2 regions of the Brevibacillus sp. NPDC003359 genome follow, and region 1 is predicted to be linked to the other one. Evidence: a T-box and tRNA genes for the amino acid it is inferred to sense, from the RefSeq annotation. Region 1 holds a T-box; the other holds one or more tRNA genes.

What was found. The T-box of region 1 lies ahead of ileS (isoleucine--tRNA ligase). A T-box ahead of a tRNA ligase gene usually reads a tRNA of that ligase, here a tRNA-Ile.
Region 2: it encodes a tRNA-Ile, which carries the amino acid that the T-box ahead of ileS (isoleucine--tRNA ligase) is inferred to sense. The anticodon was not compared.

Annotation. Positions count from the first base shown of each region.
Region 1 is NZ_JBIAOR010000001.1:1,687,136-1,698,719, reverse strand. Features, by position in the region: gene pgeF (peptidoglycan editing factor PgeF) at 1-548, shown strand, start outside; gene ACFYU8_RS07885 (YggS family pyridoxal phosphate-dependent enzyme) at 569-1,267, shown strand; gene ACFYU8_RS07880 (cell division protein SepF) at 1,311-1,736, shown strand; gene ACFYU8_RS07875 (YggT family protein) at 1,768-2,031, shown strand; gene ACFYU8_RS07870 (YlmH family RNA-binding protein) at 2,044-2,817, shown strand; gene ACFYU8_RS07865 (DivIVA domain-containing protein) at 2,918-3,409, shown strand; T-box leader at 3,480-3,731, shown strand; gene ileS (isoleucine--tRNA ligase) at 3,778-6,555, shown strand; gene ACFYU8_RS07855 (TraR/DksA C4-type zinc finger protein) at 6,740-7,513, shown strand; gene ACFYU8_RS07850 (mandelate racemase/muconate lactonizing enzyme family protein) at 7,500-8,651, shown strand; gene ACFYU8_RS07845 (MFS transporter) at 8,667-10,040, shown strand; gene ACFYU8_RS07840 (NUDIX domain-containing protein) at 10,115-10,588, opposite strand; gene ACFYU8_RS07835 (NAD(P)/FAD-dependent oxidoreductase) at 10,607-11,536, opposite strand.
Region 2 is NZ_JBIAOR010000015.1:121,224-132,807, forward strand. Features, by position in the region: gene yidC (membrane protein insertase YidC) at 1-547, opposite strand, end outside; gene yidD (membrane protein insertion efficiency factor YidD) at 586-810, opposite strand; gene rnpA (ribonuclease P protein component) at 815-1,195, opposite strand; gene ACFYU8_RS25900 (nucleotidyltransferase family protein) at 1,337-2,311, opposite strand; gene rpmH (50S ribosomal protein L34) at 2,476-2,610, opposite strand; gene dnaA (chromosomal replication initiator protein DnaA) at 3,171-4,556, shown strand; gene dnaN (DNA polymerase III subunit beta) at 4,764-5,903, shown strand; gene yaaA (S4 domain-containing protein YaaA) at 5,936-6,151, shown strand; gene recF (DNA replication/repair protein RecF) at 6,168-7,286, shown strand; gene remB (extracellular matrix regulator RemB) at 7,299-7,586, shown strand; gene gyrB (DNA topoisomerase (ATP-hydrolyzing) subunit B) at 7,586-9,511, shown strand; tRNA gene ACFYU8_RS25940 (tRNA-Ile) at 9,730-9,806, shown strand; tRNA gene ACFYU8_RS25945 (tRNA-Ala) at 9,851-9,926, shown strand; tRNA gene ACFYU8_RS25950 (tRNA-Asn) at 9,944-10,019, shown strand; tRNA gene ACFYU8_RS25955 (tRNA-Glu) at 10,027-10,100, shown strand; tRNA gene ACFYU8_RS25960 (tRNA-Val) at 10,134-10,209, shown strand; tRNA gene ACFYU8_RS25965 (tRNA-Met) at 10,288-10,364, shown strand; tRNA gene ACFYU8_RS25970 (tRNA-Asp) at 10,370-10,446, shown strand; tRNA gene ACFYU8_RS25975 (tRNA-Phe) at 10,482-10,557, shown strand; tRNA gene ACFYU8_RS25980 (tRNA-Thr) at 10,572-10,647, shown strand; tRNA gene ACFYU8_RS25985 (tRNA-Tyr) at 10,692-10,776, shown strand; tRNA gene ACFYU8_RS25990 (tRNA-Gln) at 10,795-10,869, shown strand; tRNA gene ACFYU8_RS25995 (tRNA-Lys) at 10,877-10,952, shown strand; tRNA gene ACFYU8_RS26000 (tRNA-Leu) at 10,983-11,068, shown strand; tRNA gene ACFYU8_RS26005 (tRNA-Gly) at 11,085-11,160, shown strand; tRNA gene ACFYU8_RS26010 (tRNA-Arg) at 11,167-11,240, shown strand; tRNA gene ACFYU8_RS26015 (tRNA-Pro) at 11,273-11,349, shown strand; tRNA gene ACFYU8_RS26020 (tRNA-Leu) at 11,366-11,447, shown strand; tRNA gene ACFYU8_RS26025 (tRNA-Gly) at 11,455-11,528, shown strand; tRNA gene ACFYU8_RS26030 (tRNA-Ser) at 11,537-11,584, shown strand, end outside.

The sequences.
Region 1 (11,584 bases):
CTGGAAAAGAAAGTCTGGAGGACGTTATATCTGCAACGGATGGTTTGTTTACCCTTGAAAAAGGGGTATTGCTGACCTCGTTTTATGCAGATTGTGTTCCACTCTATTTTCTGGATCCCCAATCAGGAGCAATCGGACTTGCGCACGCAGGCTGGAAGGGGACAGTGGGGCGTATTGCCGAGGAAATGGTGAAGGCAATGACGAAGCACTATCAGACAAATCCAGAGGACATACGCGTCGCGATTGGGCCATCCATTGGTGGCTGCTGCTATGAAGTCGACGAGCGAATCATGACGCAGGTACGCGATTGTGCAGCCCATTGGGAAAAAGCAGTCATCTCCTCCACAGGGGATCGGTATATGCTGGACCTTCGTCAGCTAAACACAGAGGTATTGCTCGAAGCAGGAATTTCTTCAGGGAATATTTTATCCACGGATTGGTGTACAAGCTGCAGAACAGACTTGTTTTTCTCTCATCGTAAGGAAGCAGGGATACAAGGGACTACCGGACGGATGGCTTCGTATATGGGCTGGAAGGAAAACGACTAGAAGAAAGGGAAGGGTTCGTTATGACCAAGGAACAAGAACTGTTAAAAGAACGACTGCAATCCATCGAAGCAAGAATTCAGGCTGCTTGCGATCGGGCGAACCGCAAACGTGAGGAAGTAAAAATTATTGCAGTAACCAAGTATGTCGATGCAGATGCCATTGGGGACTTGCTCGCTGTAGGCGTAGAGAATATCGGAGAAAATCGCTTGCAGGATGCCCTGCCCAAGCATCAGCTACACGGTGATAAAGGGATCTGGCATTTTATCGGGCACCTCCAGACGAACAAGGCAAAAGAAGTCGTAGGACGATTCCCGTACATTCATTCGCTGGACCGACTTTCTTTGGCAGAGGAACTGAATCGACGCGGTGAAGCGTTGGATCATGTCGTAAAATGCTTTTTGCAGATCAATATATCAGGCGAAGAGACAAAATTTGGGCTTAGTCCCAATGACGTATTGGCTTTTTTGCGCGAAACCAGTAATATGAAACATATAAGTATCGTCGGATTAATGACGATGGCGCCTGTTGTCGAAAATCATGAGGAAGCCAGACAGGTGTTCCGAGGCCTCTATGAGTGGAAGCAACGGATTAACGAAATGGCATTCCCGCACGCACAGGTGGAAGAGCTGTCTATGGGCATGTCTAGTGATTTTGAAGTGGCCATTGAAGAGGGAGCTACATATATTCGTCTGGGATCTGTATTGGTCAAGCCGGAGTAATGAAAAAACAAACCAGACCACTGAGTAAGAGAGGAGGAAGAGTATGGGTGTTATGAATAAATTGATGGGGTTTCTGGGGTTAGAAAACGAGGAATACATCGAAGAGACAACAACGGTTGAAGAGGAAAGAGAAGGGCAAGAATCCACGAACAAGCGCCAGCCGATGAGTCGAGCAAATAACGTGGTACCGTTTCAAGCACGGGAAAAGGAGGGAATCCGTTTGATTCTCTGTGAACCCCGTCATTACAGCGACGCACAGGATATCGCTGATAACCTGCGTCATCGGAGACCGGTTGTGGTCAACCTTCATCGTGTAGAAAAAGACCAAGCGAAAAGAATTATTGATTTTTTGAGTGGGACGGTCTACGCGCTGAACGGCGATATTCAAAAGGTCGGGGACACAATCTTCGTATGCACGCCTGACCATGTAGATATTCAGGGTACGATCTCCAGTGTATTGGAAGAGTAGCCAACTAAGACAAATGTAGAAGGGTGAGCCAATGAGTGTCGTTTTTAACATTTTAGACTTTGCTTTTATGGTTTATCAATTCATGATTATTGCTTACATCTTGATGTCATGGGTTCCTCAAATGAGGGATACGGGCATCGGACAGTTACTGGAAAGACTGGTTGAGCCTTACTTGGCACCGTTTCGCCGGTTTATCCCACCGCTCGGCTTTATCGATATCTCCCCTATTGTCGCATTGATTGCATTGCGTTTTGCCTATGCTGGACTGGATGCCATCCTGAGGCAAATCCTGTAGGCGAGTGAGACGATGAGCATATTTGACCATTTTTCAAAAGAAGAACGTCCCTTTGTTGAACGGGCGCTGGAAATGCTGACGCAAGTAGAGCGGAAGCAGGCCATGCGCCTTACTGATTTTGTAGACCCTAGGCAATTAATGATGTTTCAGAGCCTATCTTCACAGGTAAGAGATGTGAAGATTTCTCCTTATGGAGGCTACGAGGGTGCCGAGCGTGTTCGTATCATCATTCATCCGGAATACCTTCCTGCCGAGCCTGAGGATTATTGCCTTACCTTATTGGCAATCAAGGCTGATCAGCGCTTTCATGTGCTGGAGCATCGAGATGTAATGGGGGCGATGCTAGGTGCTGGAATGAAGCGGGAGAAATTCGGGGATATGCTGACAGATTCAGCTGGCAGCTACGCGATTGTAGCAGAGGAAGTTGCTGATTTTGTTTGTGCGCAGGTGACGCAAATTCATCGGACATCTGTCCAGTTCGAGCGGATAAAATGGGAGGCGTTTACACCGCCTGCACCCAATTTTGTAGAGAAAACGATCACTGTGCCATCACCGCGAATTGACGCGATCATTGGAGAAGTACATAATATGTCCCGCGCAAAAGCGCTGGTGCCAATCCGAGCGGGAAAAGTAAAAATCAACTGGAAAGTAATCGAAGACCCATCTTATCAACTCCAGATGGGGGACATGGTTTCACTTGCTGGCTACGGGCGGTTCAAGATTCTTGAGGTAGCAGGTCCAACACGCAGCGGAAGACTTCGCATGATTGTCGGACTGGTTACATAAGATGGACGAAGGCGCAAAAAATTGTAAAATACGGCAGGAAACACTGCTAATCCTGTCGAAATGATTGTAAACGAATTATCGGGAGAAGTGGGGGGTTCATGTGCCATTAACGCCGTTGGATATACATAATAAGGAATTCAGCACAGGCTTTCGTGGGTATAACATTGACGAAGTGAACGAATTTCTCGATCAGGTGATCAAAGATTTTGAGCTCTTGATAAAAGAGAAAAAAGAACAGGAAGAGCGCGTAGCCATTTTGAATGAGCGCGTAGATTACTATAAGAGCTTGGAAGAAAATTTGAGCAAGTCGATTCTGGTGGCGCAGGAGACAGCAGAGGACGTAAAGTCGAATGCACGCAAGGAAGCGCAGCTCATCTTAAAAGAAGCCGAGAAAAATGCAGACCGAATCGTCAATGAAGCGCTGGCGAAGTCCCGCAAAATTGCAATCGAAATCGAAGAACTAAAGAAACGCGCTTCTGTTTACCGCATGCGCTTCCGTACGCTTTTGGAGGCACAGCTGGAAATGTTGGAGAATGGCGATTGGGATAATATTGAACAGCCACAGGCAGATTCGGCTGTCACCGTTGAATAAATCATTGACGTTCGACCAATGATGGTACTATAATGAAAAACAACTTTTTCGAAATAGGCACTTATACAAATCATAGACGATGAACGGGAAGAGTATGTGAGTCAGCACTGCTTAGAGAGTCGGGAAATGGTGAAAACCCGGCCAGTTGCTTTCGCAGAAAATCACCCGGGAGTTCAAAATCCGAAAGCCTTAAACAGGTGAGTAAGTGAGCGCGTCATTCCCGTTACGAATGAGTGAAGTGGAACGAATCCGATTGCAGATTTTTGCCGTACGGGTTTGTTCAATCAGGGTGGTACCACGGGAGCTTTCTCTCGTCCCTTTTATGGGATGAGTGAAGGCTTTTATTTATTTAAGGAGTGAATCAGGCCATGGATTACAGCAAAACCTTAGCGCTACCAAAAACAGATTTCCCCATGCGCGGAAATTTGCCAAGCCGCGAGCCACAGATGCAAGCGGTATGGGAAGAGCAAAATATTTATCAACAAGTGTTAGATCGTACGAAAGACCGCCCGTCTTTTGTCTTGCATGATGGCCCTCCGTATGCGAATGGAGACATCCATATCGGTCACGCACTGAACAAAATCCTCAAGGACTTTATCGTTCGCTACAAATCCATGGCAGGCTTTTATGCGCCGTACATCCCAGGTTGGGATACACATGGTTTGCCGATTGAGCAAGCGATTATCAATGCACAAGGGCTGGATCGTCGCAGTATCGAAGTGAACGATTTCCGCCAGCGCTGTGAAGAGTATGCTTGGTCCTATATCGACAAGCAACGCGATCAATTCAAGCGTCTGGGTGTTCGCGGCGATTGGGAAAATCCTTATGTGACACTCCTGCCTGAGTATGAAGCCAACCAAATTCGCGTATTCGGCGAAATGGCGAAGAAGGGCTATATTTATAAAGGTCTGCGCTGCGTGTACTGGTCTCCGTCTTCTGAGACGGCTCTGGCTGACGCAGAAATCGAATACAAAGACAAGCGCTCTCCTTCTATTTACGTCAGCTTCCAGGTAGCAGATGGAAAAGGCAAGCTGGACACAGAAACAGGCGTAGTCATCTGGACAACGACTCCGTGGACATTGCCAGCAAACCTCGCAATCAGCTTGAACCCTGAACTCGAGTACAACGTAGTGAAGGTAGATGGCCGCAAATTCCTGGTCGCAAACGGTCTGATTGAAGCCGCGAGCAAAGAAATTGGCTGGGAAGGCGTAGAGATTCTCGCGACCTTTAAAGGTCAAGATCTGGAAGGCGTAGAGACGCAGCATCCGTTCTACGATCGCAAGTCTCCACTCATTCTGGGTGAGCATGTAACCCTGGATGCAGGTACTGGTTGCGTTCATACTGCTCCTGGACACGGGGAAGACGACTTCAGCGTGGGTCAAAAATACAATTTGGGTGTACTTTGCCCAGTCGATCACGAAGGTAAAATGACCAGCGAGGCACCAGGCTTTGAAGGTTTGTTCTATGAAGATGCGAACAAAGTGATAACGGAAAAGCTGAAAGAAAACGGAGCACTCCTGAAGCTCAATTTCTTCACGCACTCCTACCCGCATGACTGGCGTACGAAAAAACCGGTAATCTATCGCGCGACAGAGCAATGGTTCGCGTCTATCGACGGATTCCGTGAGCAAATGCTCGAAGCGATTAAAAATGTAAAATGGATTCCGCATTGGGGAGAAACTCGTCTGGCAAACATGATTGCGGATCGTGGCGACTGGTGCATTTCCCGTCAGCGTGTATGGGGTGTACCGATTCCAATCTTCTTTTGCAAATCGTGTAATGAAGCGATCATTAACGACACGACGATCAACCATGTCGCTGATCTGTTCCGCAAAGAAGGATCGAAAGTATGGTTCTCCCGTGAAGCGAATGAGCTGGTTCCGGAAGGGCTTTCTTGCACCAAATGCGATTGCAAGGATTTCCGCAAAGAAACGGACATTATGGACGTTTGGTTCGACTCCGGTTCCAGCCACCAGGCTGTTTTGCGCGAAAGAGGAATTGCTTGGCCGGCTGATATGTATCTGGAAGGCTCTGACCAGTATCGTGGCTGGTTCAACTCTTCTCTCTCGACGGGTGTGGCTGTGTATGGCACAGCTCCTTACAAATCCGTCCTGAGTCACGGCTTTGCATTGGATGGAGAAGGACGCAAAATGTCCAAATCCCTCGGTAACGTTATCGTGCCTCAACAAGTGATTGACAAGATGGGCGCAGATATCTTGCGTCTGTGGGTAGCTTCTGTTGATTACCAGGCAGATGTGCGCATTTCCGATGCGATTTTGAACCAAATCGCTGAAGTGTACCGCAAAATCCGCAATACGTTCCGCTTCCTGTTGGGTAACCTGGATGGATTTAATCCAGCAACAGACCGCGTAGCGTATGAAGAGCTGGGTGAGCTGGACCGTTACGTTCTGGCGAAAGCAGCAAAAGTCGCGAAGCGTACACACAAAGCGTACGATGAATATCAGTTCCATACCGTTTTCCATGCCGTTCACAACTTCTGCGTCATTGATTTGTCCGCGTTCTATCTGGACATCTGCAAGGATCGTCTGTATGTAGAAGCGCCAGATAGTTTGAAACGACGTGCTGCCCAAACGGTGATGTACGATTGCTTACTCAGTCTGGTGAAGCTGGTTGCTCCATTGTTGCCGCATACAGCAGATGAGGTGTGGGCGTTCATTCTAGGTGTGGAAGAGAAGAGTGTGCAGCTCACAGATATGCCAGAAGGCGACGAGCAACATCTCAGCTTTGCAGCAGAAGCAGAGAGCAAATGGGATGCGTTCCTGGCGATCCGAGACGAGGTTCTCAAAGCTATGGAAGAAGCGCGCCGCAACAAGGTGTTCGGTAACTCTGTTGATGCGAAGCTGGCTCTGTACCCACAAACGGAAGAAGTTGCGAAAACATTGGCAGCAATGGACGATCTGGCTGACCTGTTCATCGTGGCTCATGTGGATGTACACAGCGGGTCTGCTCCAGCAGAAGCAGTACAACTCGAAGGAATTGCTGCTGTGGTCTCTGCCGCAGACGGTGGAAAATGCGAGCGTTGCCGTGTAGTGAAACCTGATGTTGGCACTCGCGAGTCTCATGCGTCGCTCTGCGTACGTTGCGCAGATATCGTAGAACAACACTACGCACATGTAACAGAATAAGAAACAATCGATTAACCTGTCATTCCTATTGGGGATGGCAGGTTTTTTCTGTGAAAAACATCTCGACGTTTTTCATAAAAGTGGATATGCGCGCATGTATGCCAACAAAACGGTTATGACCGTTTTGTTGGTCATATTTCCTGCGGGACGAAGACATACTACCTGTTGAGGAAACCAAACAAAGGTGGTGTACAGCGTGGACCAAAAGATGGTGGCCAGCTTCCGGGAAAAGCTGCTGGAACAGAAAAAAGAACTGGAAGACCGCGTACAGGACCATTATGGCATGAGAGAACCAATGACAACCTCTTTGCAAGAGTTTGCCATGTACGATAATCATCCGGCAGATATCGGCAGTGAGATGTTTGAGCGGGAAAAAGATCTGGCCCTAGACAGTCTCGATCGTGAGTCATTAAAAGAGATTGATCAGGCTCTGATGCGCATGGAGGAAGGCACCTACGGCCTGTGTACGGTCTGTGGAGAGCAAATACCCGTGGAGCGACTGGAAGCACTGCCTCAGGCACAAACGTGCAAGGAGCATGCACCAGCGCCGTCAGTCAATGAGTCTCGTCCGATTGAAGAACAGTTTTTACAGCCACCGTTTGGACGTACGTCTTTGGATGAAAAAGAGGGACAGAACGGATTTGATGGTGAGGATGCTTGGCAAATTGTCGAGTCATGGGGCACATCGAGCACTCCCTTCTCGTACCAGGAACCCGACAAAACAGATTACGACGAAATGTATATCGAGAGCAATGAGCCGGATGGCTTTGTCGAAGCAGTGGAGGAAATCGGTTATACCGATATTGAAGGCTATCATGGACCGGACAGTGTGCATTTTATGAGAAGCGGGACGTATGAGGAGTACATGAGAAAAGGAGAAGGGAAAGGAAATTTTCTCTCCTATGACGATTATGAGGGAGAGCAGGCAGAACGAGAGGGAATGGATGACTACTCATGATCAGGTAGCCGACTCTGACCTGCAAATTGAGCGCGTAGAAACGTATCCGCTTTTTCACCGTCTATCGCAAGCTTACGGAGATGCGAATGGGTATAAGCGTTATCGAACCAGCTATCTCATTCGGATTATCACACGGTCTGGAATAGATGGCTGGGGAGAAATTATCGATTGGCTACCGACGCTCCATAAGGGATTTTGTGAGCGTATCATTCCATACTTGTTGGGTAAGCAGGTGGATAATAGAGTTGCCATTGTCGATGTCATCGGAAAGTGGCATCAGCGATTGGCTTCAGGTGTCAGTATGGCACTTACGGAAATTTTGGCGAAAGCGGCGGGGCTATCTGTGTGTCAACTATGGGGAGGTCAGATTCATGCTGGCATCCCGGTATATGCCTCCCTCCAATCCTACCGTGAAACAGAAGACTGGATGCAACAGTCATGGAAGCAAGTCAGCCAGCAAGTCGACGACGGATTCAAGATGGTTAAAGTGAAGATTGGCGGTCGGTCTGTCCAAGAGGATCAGAAGCACATCGAAAAACTGATGAATATGCTCCCCGAAGAAGTTCAAGTAGCGGTAGATGCCAATCAGAGCTACGACTGTGCGACTGCACGGAAGTGGGAGGCGCTTTTTTCCCGTTATGGCAATTGGCTTTGGTTGGAGGAGCCGATGCCCATGGATCGTACAAACGAGTATGTCAAGCTTCGTTCGTCATTATCCATCCCGCTTGCTGGCGGAGAAAACCTGATCCGCTGCGCACAGTTTTTGCCCTTGTATGAGGGAGGCGCCATCGATATTGCACAGCCGGACCTGATGCATACGGGAGGTATTGATGATTATCGAACACATCTGCAAATGGCTCGTCAGTTTGGTTATCGCGTGTCTCCGCATTCCTTTGATGGCTCGCTGGCACGATTGTATACGTTTTTTGCACAAGCTTGCTTGCTAGCATGGACCAAGATGGATAGCAATCCGATTGAGCCTGTCGAATGGGACGTCATGGAGAATCCCTTTACACAATTGTTTCCGCTGCGACCCATAAATGGCGAAGTGACGCTTCCTGCTGGTGTCGGAATTGGCGTCGAGCCTGACTGGGAGATTATTAACGCGATGCGCTGGGACGGTAGCGCTTATGCGTAAGACAAGGAGTTTCGTATGGCACAAAATGCGAAAAACCTGATTGGGCTTGTCGGGGTTCCATTAGTTATGGTACTGGGCAACTCGATGCTGATCCCTGTACTGCCTACAATGAAAACGGAAATGAAGCTCACCGCCTTACAGACGAGCTTGTTGATCACCGCTTTTTCGATTGCAGCAGGTATTGTGATCCCTTTTGCCGGTTATTTGTCAGATCGATTTGGGAGAAAAATTGTCATTATCTTTTCCCTTGCCGTGTACGGTCTGGGTGGTTTGGTCGCAGGGCTTTCAGCGCTGTGGTTGGATCAACCCTATATGGCCATAATGGGAGGGCGTGTCTTGCAGGGAATGGGGGCCGCCGGGACAGCCCCCATCGCGATGGCATTGGTAGGGGATCTGTTCGATGGCGCTTCGGAGAGTAGGGCATTGGGGCTCTTGGAGACATCAAATGGAATGGGAAAAGTATTAAGTCCGATTATTGGCTCCTTACTTGCTCTCCTATCTTGGTACATGGTCTTTTTAGCTTTTCCGATTATTTGCGGAGTCGTCCTCCTGATGTTTTTATTTCTGACCAAAGAAAAGAAACAGGATAGGAAGCCGCTCCCCGTCAAGCAGTACATGCATTCGATCGCGCAAGTGTTTAAGCAGCATGGAAAATGGCTTGTCCCCGCGTTTTTTATTGGGAGCATCTGCCTATTCACGTTGTTTGGCGTACTTTTTTACCTGTCTGATTTATTGGAAGAAAAATACAAGATTGATGGTGTCATCAAAGGCTTTTTTTTGGCGATTCCCTTGCTCGTAATGAGTATTGCGGCATATTTGACTGGAATCATCATCCAAAAGAAGCTGAAGCTGATGCGGCTGTTTGTGATTATTGGCATGTTCTTGCTGGCTACGTCTTATATATTGGCCAGCTTTGTCAAAGGGGCTTATGTCCTGATTGGCATTTTGGTCATCGGCAGCGTGGGGACGGGGATGATTTTACCTTGCTTGAACTCGATGATCGTTGGGGCTGTACAAAAAACAGAGCGGGGCATGATTACTTCTTTGTATAGCGGTGTCCGTTTTATCGGTGTTGCGATCGGCCCGCCTATTTTTACCTGGTTGCTCGGTATTTCGCGAACGGTCATGTTTATGTCCATCGCAGGTTTATCACTCGTTTTCGCTGTGGTTGCGATCTTTTTCTTGAAGCCCAAGCAGGTCGAGCAGCAAGGACAGGGGGCAAAAGACAACGAGACGCAAGCGTGGCGGCAAATATCTGAGGTACTGGGAATTGAACCAGAGACGGTACATGAGGTACAACGTGAGAGAGCCATCGAAAAGTATGGCTTTGATCCAAATGAGCTGGTCAAGCGTGTGTTGTCGGGGAAAAAGGAAAAGGAAAAACAATAAACAGGCTGTCTCTGTCGGGTATTCTCACCGGTGGCAATGTCGGGGAGCGACAGGGACGAGCCTGTTTATGATGGTTAGAACTCAGCGAAAGGATGACGTAAAGCTCGTTCGAGTGTGAGCGGATACACATCATCTTGCAGAATGCGGCTAAACTCTTGATTGCCTTTTACATCTCGGGGGATATCCCCAAACACAATGGTTGCAAGCACGTCAGAGCCGCTTGGCTGGTTTGTATAGTGTGCTACCTTTGCGATATAGATGTCTTTTCGCATCGAGTCGTCGATAGTGTACTGTCCGATGCGCTCAATTCCTTCCAGTATGGCGCCGGTTTCTTCATAGACTTCACGAACTGCTGCTGCCAGACTGTTTTCACCCGCTTCTACTTTTCCCCCTGGTAGCTCCACACCGCGTGTGCGATGGCGCGTAAATAACAGCTTCCCTTGATAAAAAGCGAAGATCAGCACGTGACCTGCTTCATGGTTCCGATACTCTTCGGGGGAAAATGTTAGCTTGACAGGTAAGCCGAAATCGTCGAAAAAAGCGTACATGCAAAGCGCTCCTTCTCTCTACAGGCTCATTGATCGGTTGTTTTGAATTTGCAAGGAAATATGCTTGACCGCCTTCATCGCTTGACCAACTGCCAGAGACAGACTAGCATAAGCGGCTCCGTTGCTCACGTCTCCGACTGCGTATATCCATGGAGAGTGGACTCGTTGATTCGAATCCGTTTGCAAATAGTCATCGCCAAATGTGTCCAAGCCTTCGAGACCAGCTGTATTTCCATGAACACCAATTCGTGGCAGGATCCAATCCACTGCGATCGTCTGTGGATTGCCAGCGCGCGTGGAGGTGAGTGTCAGAATAGTCCGTGCCTCCTCCTCCTGATAATCACTTACTTGCGTTTCCCACAGGACATGGATGTTGGGTAGGCCTGTGATTTTCTTTTGCCATTCGGGACGAGCACGCCACCCACTGCTCCGAACCAACAGATAGACTTGTCGGGCATGGAAGCTCAAATTTGCTGCACTCTCTAATGCACGATCTCCTCCGCCAATAACAGCAATATCTTGCCCTGCGATTGTGTGTGCCTGGGTGGTTGTAGAGAACCAAGGCGTCAGGACGTTCGGACAATCAGAAAGGGCGGGTATTTCATTCCAGCCAACTCCTGTGGCGATGAGTAAATAGTCGACACGATAGACGGATTTCGAAGTGATCACCTGATTTGTTACCCGATCAATGGAAAGAATGGCTTCGTTCAATCGTATGTTTTGCTGCTGGATGAAAGGATGTGCGCGCAGTTCCTTTACAATGGCAGCTCCCTGGTCATATACAAGGGGCGGAAAGTCGGTAATCTCGTTGTAAATGTGATGCAGTTGTCCGCCGAGTCGATCCGTTTTTTCGATAAGAAGATAAGAAAGACCTAATCGTTGGCACCATATTGCGGCGGACAACCCTGCGATGCCGCCACCTGCGATCAGCACCTGTATGTGTTCCACTCTCAAGTCCCTCCGATTCCCTCATTCATCTATCTGATTTTCCTCAGT
Region 2 (11,584 bases), on a different contig from region 1:
ACTGCAAGTACGTCGTAATCGCTGCAACAATCGGCAAAATGTAGTACGGGTCTTTTTCTCCCAACGTCAGCCACATGAACGTTTGCGAGTTAATCTCAGTCGTACGGATGATCGCATGGTAGAACGCGATCAAAATCGGCATTTGTACCAACATTGGCAAGCATCCAGCCAACGGATTAACACCGCTTTTCTGGAACAAAGCCATTGTTTCCGTTTGCGCTTTTTGTGGATCATTCTTGTGCTTCTCCCGGATCTTTTGCATCTCCGGTTGAATCTCTTGCATTTTCTTGGAGCTCTTAATTTGCTTTATCATCAATGGAAGCACAATGATTCGAATGATGATCGTTGCAATCAGAATACCCAGACCGTAGTTGTTTCCGAGTATCAATGCGCTCTCTTTAATCAGCCAGGACAGTGGATAGACAAAATACTTGTCCCAAATGCCGGTTGCGTCAGGGCCAATTGGTGCAGCAGCTTGGGGGTTACAGCCCGACAAAACTAGAACCAGCATAGTCAGCATAAGAATGCTGAGTGTACGTCTACTCAAGGGTGATCCTCCTTTTCCCCGCTTCAATTGAGGTAATCTTATTTGTGCTGATCCGGGACTGGATCATACCCGCCCGGGTGGAACGGATGGCATTTCAAAATGCGACGAAGGGCCAACCAGCCTCCCTTCCACGCGCCAAATCGACGAATCGACTCAATCGCGTAGTGAGAACAGGTGGGCGCGAATCTGCATGAAGGTGGTTTATACGGAGAAATCATTAGTTGGTATCCCCGGATCAACCAAACCATGATCTTCACCATCATCGTTTCACCCTCTTTTTCCATCTCTTTTTCCATTATGTACGGGTGTCGGTTTGATCACTTTGGCTCGCTTCATCACATGTAACAGAGATTGCTCAATGGCTTCAAGCGTCATCGTTTCCACACCCGGACGTGCGATGATGACGAGATCGAGACCGACTGGAATAACAGACTCCATTCGAGCTACTACTTCGCGTATAAGCCGCTTGACTCTATTGCGGACAACAGCATTGCCAATTTTTTTACTGACGGAAATTCCAGCGCGAAAAGCCGTTTGTCCCTCTTGCTTTGCTGAATACAAGACAAACTGCTTATTAGCAGCAGAACTTCCTCGTTGAAACACAGCTTGGAATTGCTCATTTTTTTTGAGCCGGTGTGAACGATGCAAAGGTAAACAACCCCTAACATCACAATTATAGTAGAAAACGTAAACAGCATCTACCAGTATATCCTTGTTTCGTCCACTTTTTTCCCTAAGTATACTAGGTTTAGAACAAAATCAAAAATTCAGCGGAAAAAATACAGGATATCAGCCAATTTCTGCGATGATTTCTGCACTGACATGGCGCAAGAGAGAGAGCAATTGCTCATCTGCTTGGAAAAAGCCCAATTTCTTGAGTGGCACATAAATCTGGGAAGGCAGCTCCGCCCAATGCTCCTCCAGCCACTTGTCAGAATCCACACTGTGATATAACCAAATCGCCTCTGAAAATAATAGAAACCCGGCCATATCAAGCTGATTTCTCTCCTGGCATCTCTGAACCTTCCTCTTTACTAACCAATCATTTTCAGCCGCCAGCGCAAACGCAAACTCGATCCCCTCATTTTTTGACCGTAGGTGAGCTCGGTAGTCCGCCAATAACACGAGTACATCATGTACATTTTGATTACTCCGGTATGTCTCCTGCAAAAAAACATCCATTCCGTCCGAATGTCCTGCTTTCTGTACCAACTGATACAACACTGCATCACTCAATGAATGCCCATGGAAAAAGGCACGCATTTGCAACGCCCCAATCCATCCTGCCCATGCAGCCAAGTAAGCCGAATATGGAAAGCCTTCCGATAAGGCAGCCTGCGCCTCTTCGTGAAATGCAACTACTCCCGCTTTTGCCTGTGCGAACATTTTCGCTTTTCCAGCCGGGGAATCCATATAGGCGCAAATGGCCTTCATCCAGGAAGTGAACCGATCCTCTGGGTCCAGAACAACCTTTGCTTCCTTTACGTAACGCCATGCCCACGGATTTTCGTACACTTCTTCATCTGTAGGAGCAGATTGGACATGAAGCTGTATCACATGCCCTCTAAACAGACGATTTTCGCAGGAAGGATCATCTTCTCCCTCCACAAAAATATGTAAATCGAGGTCGCTGTACGCGTCCGCTTCTCCCCTCCCGACAGATCCACCCGCATAGGCACATACCAAGCTGGCTAGAGGCCATTCATCCAGAAAATCTCGCGCCAACGATACAAAAAAGTCGGTTTCATCCTTGCCTTGCTCCATCGACCTCCTCCTGCCCCTTCCATAATGAAATAAAAAGATTTTCAGTAGCTAGGTAACGATTATCCCTCAAAAGGTTTCCACATCGGAGAAGGTCTTCCTCTTTCTATAAGAAAAAGAATTTTCAGACATATGTAGACAAACAAAAAGGCCACTGAAAGTGTGGCCTAAGCGGAAAGAACTTTTCTACCTCTTTGACGACGAGCAGCCAAAATTTTACGGCCATTTTTCGTGCTCATGCGCTTACGGAATCCATGATCCTTTTTGCGCTTGCGGTTGTTAGGATTGAAAGATGGTTTCATTACGTATACACCTCCGTCTTGCAAAGACATTCTTTTGCATTATAAGAACATATGCCTAAAAAGTCAAGTGAGGGTGGAATTTCATTACCAAGGCAAATATCCCCATAAAACTATTTCCCGGACCTGTGGATATCGTTTTATCCACAAAATCAGATTTCGACAAGTTTATCTACAGCTTGTACACAAAATATAGGGATGTGAATATGTGGCAGGTACCAGAAGTTGTGTTTGTGGATAAGTATGAAAAAACCATTGATACCATGCCTTATATCTGTTATTATGTTTTTGTTTTGAAGCGTGAATAACTCCGATACGTGAATCGGTTTTTCCACAGGGTGTGGATAAGTTTGTGGACAGATTCTTTCCTATGTGTATGTCGTTACTCACAGGATTGAGGATAACCGTCTGCTTTTTTTCACTTCTACGAGCGGAATCCCTATATTTCGACTTTTTTTATCCACAGTCGCTACATACGGCTGTGTTGACAATTAGGTCACAACATAGCAGGTTTTTGCACTTTTTCTCGATTATTATGGATCGGTGCTTCATCAATTTTTCGGATGGCCCAGAAGGAGGGATTCTGGTTGGATGCAGCGATTAGCGAACTATGGCGCAAAGTACTCGCCAAGATAGAAAAATCGCTAAGCAAACCCAGTTTTGATACCTGGCTGAAGGCGACAAAGGCAACTACATTGGAAGAAGATGCATTGATCGTCGTCGCACCAAACGACTTTGCTCGTGATTGGCTAGAAACCAGGTACGCACAACTGATTACCGATACACTATATGAAGTGACGGGTATCAATATGAAAGTAAAGTTCGTTGCGTTGCAAAATCCTGATGCGGCTTTTGCCGACGAACAACCTGCCCCACGGGTGAAAATGAGCGAACCGCCAACAGTCGCGGATGACCAGCCACCCAGTATCTTAAATCCCAAATATACCTTTGACACGTTTGTCATCGGCTCAGGGAATCGATTCGCTCACGCCGCATCGCTTGCGGTAGCTGAAGCTCCTGCAAAAGCTTACAATCCCCTCTTCATTTACGGAGGAGTCGGACTTGGCAAAACCCACTTAATGCATGCAATTGGCCATTATGTCATTCAGCACAACCCATCGGCGAAAGTGGTCTATTTGTCGTCTGAGAAATTCACCAATGAATTCATCAACTCTATTCGTGACAACAAAGCCGTCGAATTCCGCAATAAATACCGGAGTGTTGACGTTCTTTTAATTGATGACATTCAGTTTTTGGCAGGCAAAGAATCGACACAAGAAGAGTTTTTCCATACGTTCAATGCCTTGCATGAAGAAAGCAAACAAATCATCATCTCCTCCGACCGGCCTCCCAAGGAGATCCCGACACTGGAGGATCGCCTCCGCTCACGCTTCGAATGGGGACTGATTACTGATATTCAGCCGCCAGACCTCGAAACGCGGATTGCGATTTTGCGCAAAAAGGCGAAAGCAGAAAATCTCGATATCCCTAATGAGGTAATGGCGTACATTGCCAACCAGATCGACAGCAACATTCGCGAGCTGGAGGGCGCACTGATTCGTGTCGTGGCCTACTCCTCCTTGATTAATCGCGATATCGACACGCAATTGGCAGCGGAAGCATTGAAAAACATTATTCCTTCCTCCCGCCCGCGCGTGATTACCATTATGGACATCCAACGAACGGTCGGAGAAGCGTACAGCCTGAAACTAGAAGATTTCAAGGCGAAAAAACGGACCAAAACCGTCGCTTTCCCACGTCAGATTGCGATGTATCTCTCCAGAGAGCTGACGGATGCCTCCTTGCCGAAAATCGGTGATGAATTTGGCGGCCGTGACCATACGACAGTCATCCATGCCCATGAGAAAATCTCTCGTGCACTGGCGAATGACCCTCATATGCAAACAACCATTCAGTCGCTCATTGAAAAGTTAAAAGCAAACCACTAAACCTGTGCATAACGCAAAAAGCCTATACACAACTTACCCACATGTGTATAGGCTCTCTTTTACGTACTGAACCCACATATCCACAAATCCACAGGCCCTATTACTACTTCTGTTAAAAAGATCTATCCTAATAAGTTATGATAAAGGCGCAGCCATTATGCAGATTCCAACCAAAAATAATGGCGCCGGAGAGGGAGGCTCACGTCGATGCATATTACCGTTCAGCGTGAAAAGCTGTCGAACGCCGTATCGCATGTTAGCAAAGCAGTTTCTAGCAGAACTACGATTCCAATTTTGACCGGGATTAAAATCAAAACGGATGATGAAGGTTTGACACTGACAGCAAGCGATTCTGATGTGTCTATTGAAGTTCAGATTCCGATGGAAGAAGCCGGAGAATGGGGAGTAACCGTACATCAACCTGGTAGCATCGTGTTGACTGCACGTATTTTCAGCGAAATCGTGCGCAAGCTGCCAAGCAATGAAATCGAAATCCAAGTTGATGATCGTCTCGTAACCCAAATTCGTTCCGGACAAGCCGAGTTCACCATTAACGGTATGGATGCTAACGAATATCCACAGCTGCCGCATCTGGAAGAAGATAAAGTCTTCAGTGTTCCCTGTGATTTGCTGAAGGCGATGATTCGTCAGACTGTTTTTGGTGTATCCACTTCCGAAATGCGTCCGATCTTGACTGGTTTGATGTGGTCGCTTGATCAAGGCAAATTGCGCTTTGTGGCAACCGACAGCCATCGCTTGGCTAGCCGTACAGCTATGGTCGAATGCCCAGAGGATCTTTCTTTCCATAACGTGGTTGTTCCGGGTAAAAGCTGCAATGAATTGGTAAAAATATTGGATGACGACCAAAATCTCGCGGATATCGTTGTTGCGGACAATCAAATTTTGGTGAAGTCCAAGCATATCCTGTTCTATTCCCGTCTCCTGGAAGGAACATATCCGGACACGACCAGAATTATTCCACAAGGAAGCAAAACCGAGATCACGGTCAGCACCAAGGAATTTTTGCAATCCATCGAGCGTGCTTCCTTGCTGAGCCGCGAAGGCAAGTCGAACGTAGTCAAGCTCGTTACGATGCCTGATGGAACCGTCGAAATTACGTCCAATGCACCTGAGATCGGAAAAGTAACGGACCTTTTGATGCCAAAAGCAATGAATGGCGAAGAACTGAAAATTTCCTTCAACGCTAAATACATGATCGATGCGCTGCGTGCAATTGATAGCGCGGAAATCAAAGCGAGCTTTAGCGGCCCGATGAGTCCATTTGTGATCCGTCCAACTGATCACGACTGGATGCTCCATCTGATTTTACCGGTTCGTACGTACTAATTTATTTTTACGTAAAAGAAAGGAGCCAAGCCATGCGTGAGGTTTCCATTAGCACAGACTATATTGCTCTCGGCCAATTTTTGAAGCTGGCTGAAATCATTGATACGGGGGGAATGGCCAAAGCTTTTTTGGCTGAGGTTCCGATCCAGATCAATGGAGAGCTGGACAACAGACGTGGACGCAAGCTATATCCTGGCGATGAAGTGGCGATTGAAGGCTTTGGTCGCTATCAAGTGGTACGCCCCTGAGAGGAGAGCGTGATTCTTGTTTCTCAAGAACCTGTCGCTAACCAATTATCGCAACTACGAAACGATGTCCCTGTCGTTTGACGGTCCCATCCAGTTGTTTATTGGCAACAACGCTCAAGGGAAAACGAATGCTCTCGAATCGATCTATGTTTTGGCACTCGCCAAATCCCACCGAACGCCCCGCGACAAGGAGCTTATTTCCTGGGATGCCGATTATGCCACGATCCGTAGCGATGTTCTTCGTCGCTACGGTTCTGTTCGTTTAGAGCTGCAGTTGACAACCAAAGGAAAGCGGGCCAAAATCAACGGAATGGAGCAGCAGAAGCTGAGCGCCTATGTGGGGGCATTGAATGTCGTCATGTTTGCACCCGAGGATCTTTCCATTGTCAAAGGCGCACCTGCCCAGCGCAGACGTTTCATCGATATGGAAATTGGTCAGGTTTCACCTACGTATCTTTATTATTTGAGCAATTACAACAAAGTGCTGGCCCAGCGAAATCAGCTTTTAAAGGATTTGGCCATGAAAAAAAGTAACTCGCTGGAAATGCTGGCAATTTGGAATACCCAATTAGCCGATTTAGCGGTAAAATTGTTACGGAAGCGTTTTGAGTTCATTCGGAAGCTGGAGACGTGGGCACAGGAAATCCACACCGGCATTACCGACGGCAGGGAAAGACTTTCTTTGCATTACGTAAACTCATCGCCCGTTACAGAAGAGATGACAATAGATCAGGCTGTAGATAAAATGCTTGCTGCCTACGAAGAGGTTCGCGACCGGGAAATCATGCGGGGAAGCACCCTTATTGGTCCACACCGTGATGATTTTTCACTTAAAGTGAACAACATGGATGTGCAAACGTATGGTTCCCAGGGACAGCAACGCACTAGTGCGCTGTCCATTAAATTGGCCGAAATTGAGCTGATTAAAGAAGAAGTGGGAGAATACCCCGTTCTGTTGTTGGATGATGTCTTGTCAGAGTTGGATGAACATCGGCAAACATTACTGCTCGAAACCATTCAGGATCGAGTACAGACGTTTGTAAGTACCACAGGTGTGGAAGGCTTAAAGCATCAGGTTCTCCAGCAAGCCTCTCGTTTTTACGTGAAGGAAGGGAAAATCTCCGGAGAAAGGTAGGGGAAGACAGGGATGTTTATTCACATTGGTGGAGATACTGTGGTGAGCACGAAGGAAGTCATTTCCATTCTTGATCATCAGACTGTGAAATCCTCAAAAATCAATAAAGCGTTCTTGCTCGAAAAAAGTAAGACAGTTGTTGACCATAGCGAGGAAGAAACCAAGTCTTATGTAATCACCCAGAACGCCATTTACTGTTCACCTATTTCTTCTCTGACGCTGAAGCGACGCGCTCAGTTCGTGGACAGCTTGGATCAGTTTCCCTTTGTACAAGCTGAAGTGGAGGAGTTGACAGAGTAGTGGATCAATTGACGACGAAAGATACAAACTACGATGCGAGTCAGATTCAGGTACTGGAAGGGTTAGAGGCAGTTCGGAAACGTCCCGGCATGTACATCGGGTCGACCAGCAGCCGAGGTTTGCATCACCTGGTATGGGAGATTGTCGACAATGCCATTGACGAGGCGCTGGCCGGTTATTGCGACGAGATCTTGGTGGTCATTCATCCAGACAACTCCGTATCTGTAACCGATAACGGTCGAGGAATCCCGACTGGCATTCATGAAAAGACCGGGAAATCCACAGTTGAAACCGTTTTGACTGTATTGCACGCCGGTGGTAAATTCGGCGGTGGCGGATACAAAGTGTCCGGCGGTCTTCACGGGGTAGGTAGCTCGGTAGTGAATGCGCTATCCGAATGGATGGAAGTCGAGGTTAAACAAAATAACCAGGTATACTACATGCGCTTTAAAGTAGGCGCACCAGATGCCGATCTTGCTGTTGTGGGCGAGACTGAAGAGACGGGAACAAAAGTTACTTTCAAGCCCGACCCGACTATTTTTACCGAAACAACCGTATTCGAATACGAGATTTTGCAAAAACGTATTCGCGAGCTGGCGTTCCTTAACAAAGGATTGCGCATCACGCTGAAAGATACGCGTCCAGATCATGAGAAGGAAGAAGCCTTCCACTACGAGGGCGGTATCATCCAGTTCGTAGAATACTTGAATAAAAACCGGGAAGCCCTGCATGACGATGTGATTTATTGCGAAGGGGAAAAAGAGGGTCTTGTCGTGGAGGTTGCCCTTCAGTACAACGACAGCTATGTGAGCAACATCTACTCTTTTGCCAATAACATCAACACGCATGAGGGTGGTACCCACGAAACCGGATTTAAAACGGCTCTTACACGTGTGATCAACGACTACAGCCGCAAATTTAACTTCCTGAAGGAAAAGGATCCGAATCTTTCCGGGGACGATGTGCGTGAAGGCATTACCGCGATTATCTCTGTAAAAATTCAAGAACCTCAGTTTGAAGGACAAACAAAAACGAAGCTGGGCAACTCCGAAGCGCGTAGCATTACCGAGTCTGTCTTTGGTGACCGTTTTAACACCTTCATGGAAGAAAACCCGGGTGTAGCCAAAAAAGTTGTGGAAAAAGCGCTCATGGCATCTCGTGCCCGTGAAGCAGCTCGTAAAGCACGTGAAATGACTCGTCGCAAGAGTGCGCTGGAAGTAAGTGCGCTGCCGGGTAAACTGGCGGACTGCTCTTCCAAGGATGCATCCGAATCTGAACTGTTCATTGTAGAGGGTGACTCGGCGGGCGGTTCTGCGAAGATGGGACGCGATCGTCATTTCCAAGCCATTCTTCCTCTGCGCGGGAAGGTATTGAACGTGGAAAAGGCGCGCTTGGACAAAATTCTTGGTAATAACGAGATTCGTGCCATCATTACGGCACTGGGAACTGGTGTAGGCGAAGACTTTGACATTTCAAAGGCACGTTACCACAAAGTCGTCATTATGACGGACGCCGACGTCGACGGATCGCATATTCGTACGCTCCTGCTGACGTTCTTCTTCCGCTACATGAAACAGTTGATTGAAGCGGGGTATATTTATATTGCACAGCCGCCTCTCTACAGCATCAAGCAAGGGAAGACATTGCATTATGCTTATACCGACAGGCAGCGTGATGAGGTTATCGCTACCTTGAAGGCTCAACCGAAGCCAAACGTCCAACGTTATAAAGGACTAGGTGAGATGAACGCAGATCAATTGTGGGATACTACGATGGATCCAGAAGTTCGTACATTGCTTCAGGTAGATCTTGAGGACGCTATGGATGCCGATATGGTGTTTGAGACACTTATGGGAGACGAAGTAGAGCCTCGCAGGGAGTTTATTGAGCAATACGCGGCAAATGTACGCGATCTTGATATTTAATTTTGAACGAAGAAAAGCTTGTCCTTTACCGGGCAAGCTTTTTCTTAATGAAAATTGTCAAAACACATTTGAAATATAGTATGAACATGACTTATAATAGGGTGTACTTTTGTTAAAACCATTTCACAAAAAAAGTTCACCCACGCAATAAAAAAAATCAAATATTCTATTGCAATGAATAAAAAAGTGTGCTAGATTTAAATTCTGGAAGTAATTATGGGCCTATAGCTCAGTTGGTTAGAGCGCACGCCTGATAAGCGTGAGGTCGGCTGTTCGAGTCAGCCTAGGCCCACCACTTACATAGCTGATATGACAACTGCGTCGTTAAAGCGCCCAGATGGGGCTGTAGCTCAGTTGGGAGAGCGCCTGCCTTGCAAGCAGGAGGTCATCGGTTCGATCCCGTTCAGCTCCACCATTATAAATTATGACTATTCCTCGGTAGCTCAGTTGGTAGAGCAATCGGCTGTTAACCGATCGGTCGGCGGTTCGAGTCCGTCCCGAGGAGCCATTCAAATGGCCCGTTGGTGAAGCGGTTTAACACAGCAGCCTTTCACGCTGTCATACAGGGGTTCGAATCCCCTACGGGTCACCTAGCAAAACGCCCTGCAAACGCAGGGGTCCTGGAGGCTTAGCTCAGCTGGGAGAGCATCTGCCTTACAAGCAGAGGGTCGGCGGTTCGATCCCGTCAGCCTCCACCACTTATTTTAATGGACAAGGAAGGTCAGCTAAAAACGCCACGTCCTGTGGCAACACTGACACTCAGTCGTCCTGACTATCGCGGGATGGAGCAGCTCGGTAGCTCGTCGGGCTCATAACCCGAAGGTCGCAGGTTCAAATCCTGCTCCCGCAACCAAATATGGAGCTGTGGTGAAGTTGGAGTTCACGCCGGTCTGTCACACCGGAGGTCGCGGGTTCGAGTCCCGTCAGCTCCGCCATTTTTTCTCAAGCGATGGCGAAATAAAACGCTTGAGGCTCGGTAGCTCAGTCGGTAGAGCAGAGGACTGAAAATCCTCGTGTCGGCGGTTCGATTCCGTCCCGAGCCACCATTTATATAAAACATGCCGGTATAGCTCAATTGGTAGAGCACCTGACTTGTAATCAGGGGGTTGTGGGTTCAAGTCCTATTGCCGGCACCATTTCCCTTAAAAGTGAATAAGGTTTACTTTTGAAGGACAAGCTTGGGGAGATAGTGAAGTGGCTAAACACGGCAGACTGTAAATCTGCTCCCTCCGGGTTCGGCGGTTCGAATCCGTCTCTCCCCACCATCTTTACTTCATGGCTATTGGGGTATAGCCAAGCGGTAAGGCAACGGACTTTGACTCCGTCATTCCTAGGTTCAAATCCTAGTACCCCAGCCATTTTTGAGAGCCATTAGCTCAGTTGGTAGAGCATCTGACTTTTAATCAGAGGGTCGAAGGTTCGAGTCCTTCATGGCTCACCAGTTTTTAAAACAAGAGATAGATCTTCATATGCGGTCGTGGCGGAATGGCAGACGCGCTGGCTTCAGGTGCCAGTGGTGGCAACACCGTGGAGGTTCAAGTCCTCTCGACCGCACCAAGAAATTCCTTCTTGTGCGGACGTAGCTCAATTGGTAGAGCGTCGCCTTGCCAAGGCGAAGGTCGAGGGTTCGAGACCCTTCGTCCGCTCCATAACATGTGCCCTTAGCTCAGCTGGATAGAGCGTTTGACTACGAATCAAAAGGTCGGGAGTTCGAATCTCTCAGGGCACGCATCTTCATCTTAAAAAGTGAAGAACTATAGTCGGGAAGTAGCTCAGCTTGGTAGAGTACTTGGCTTGGGACCAAGGGGTCGCAGGTTCGAATCCTGTCTTCCCGACCATGTTTCAAATGAATATGCCGGTGTGGCGGAATGGCAGACGCGCGCGACTCAAAATCGTGAGGGAAACCGTGGGGGTTCAAGTCCCTTCACCGGCACCATATTCAAGCGGGTGTAGTTCAATGGTAGAACTCCAGCCTTCCAAGCTGGTCGCGTGGGTTCGATTCCCATCACCCGCTCCATATTTTGCGGAGGGATACCGAAGTGGTCATAACGGGGCGGTCTTGAAAACCGTTAG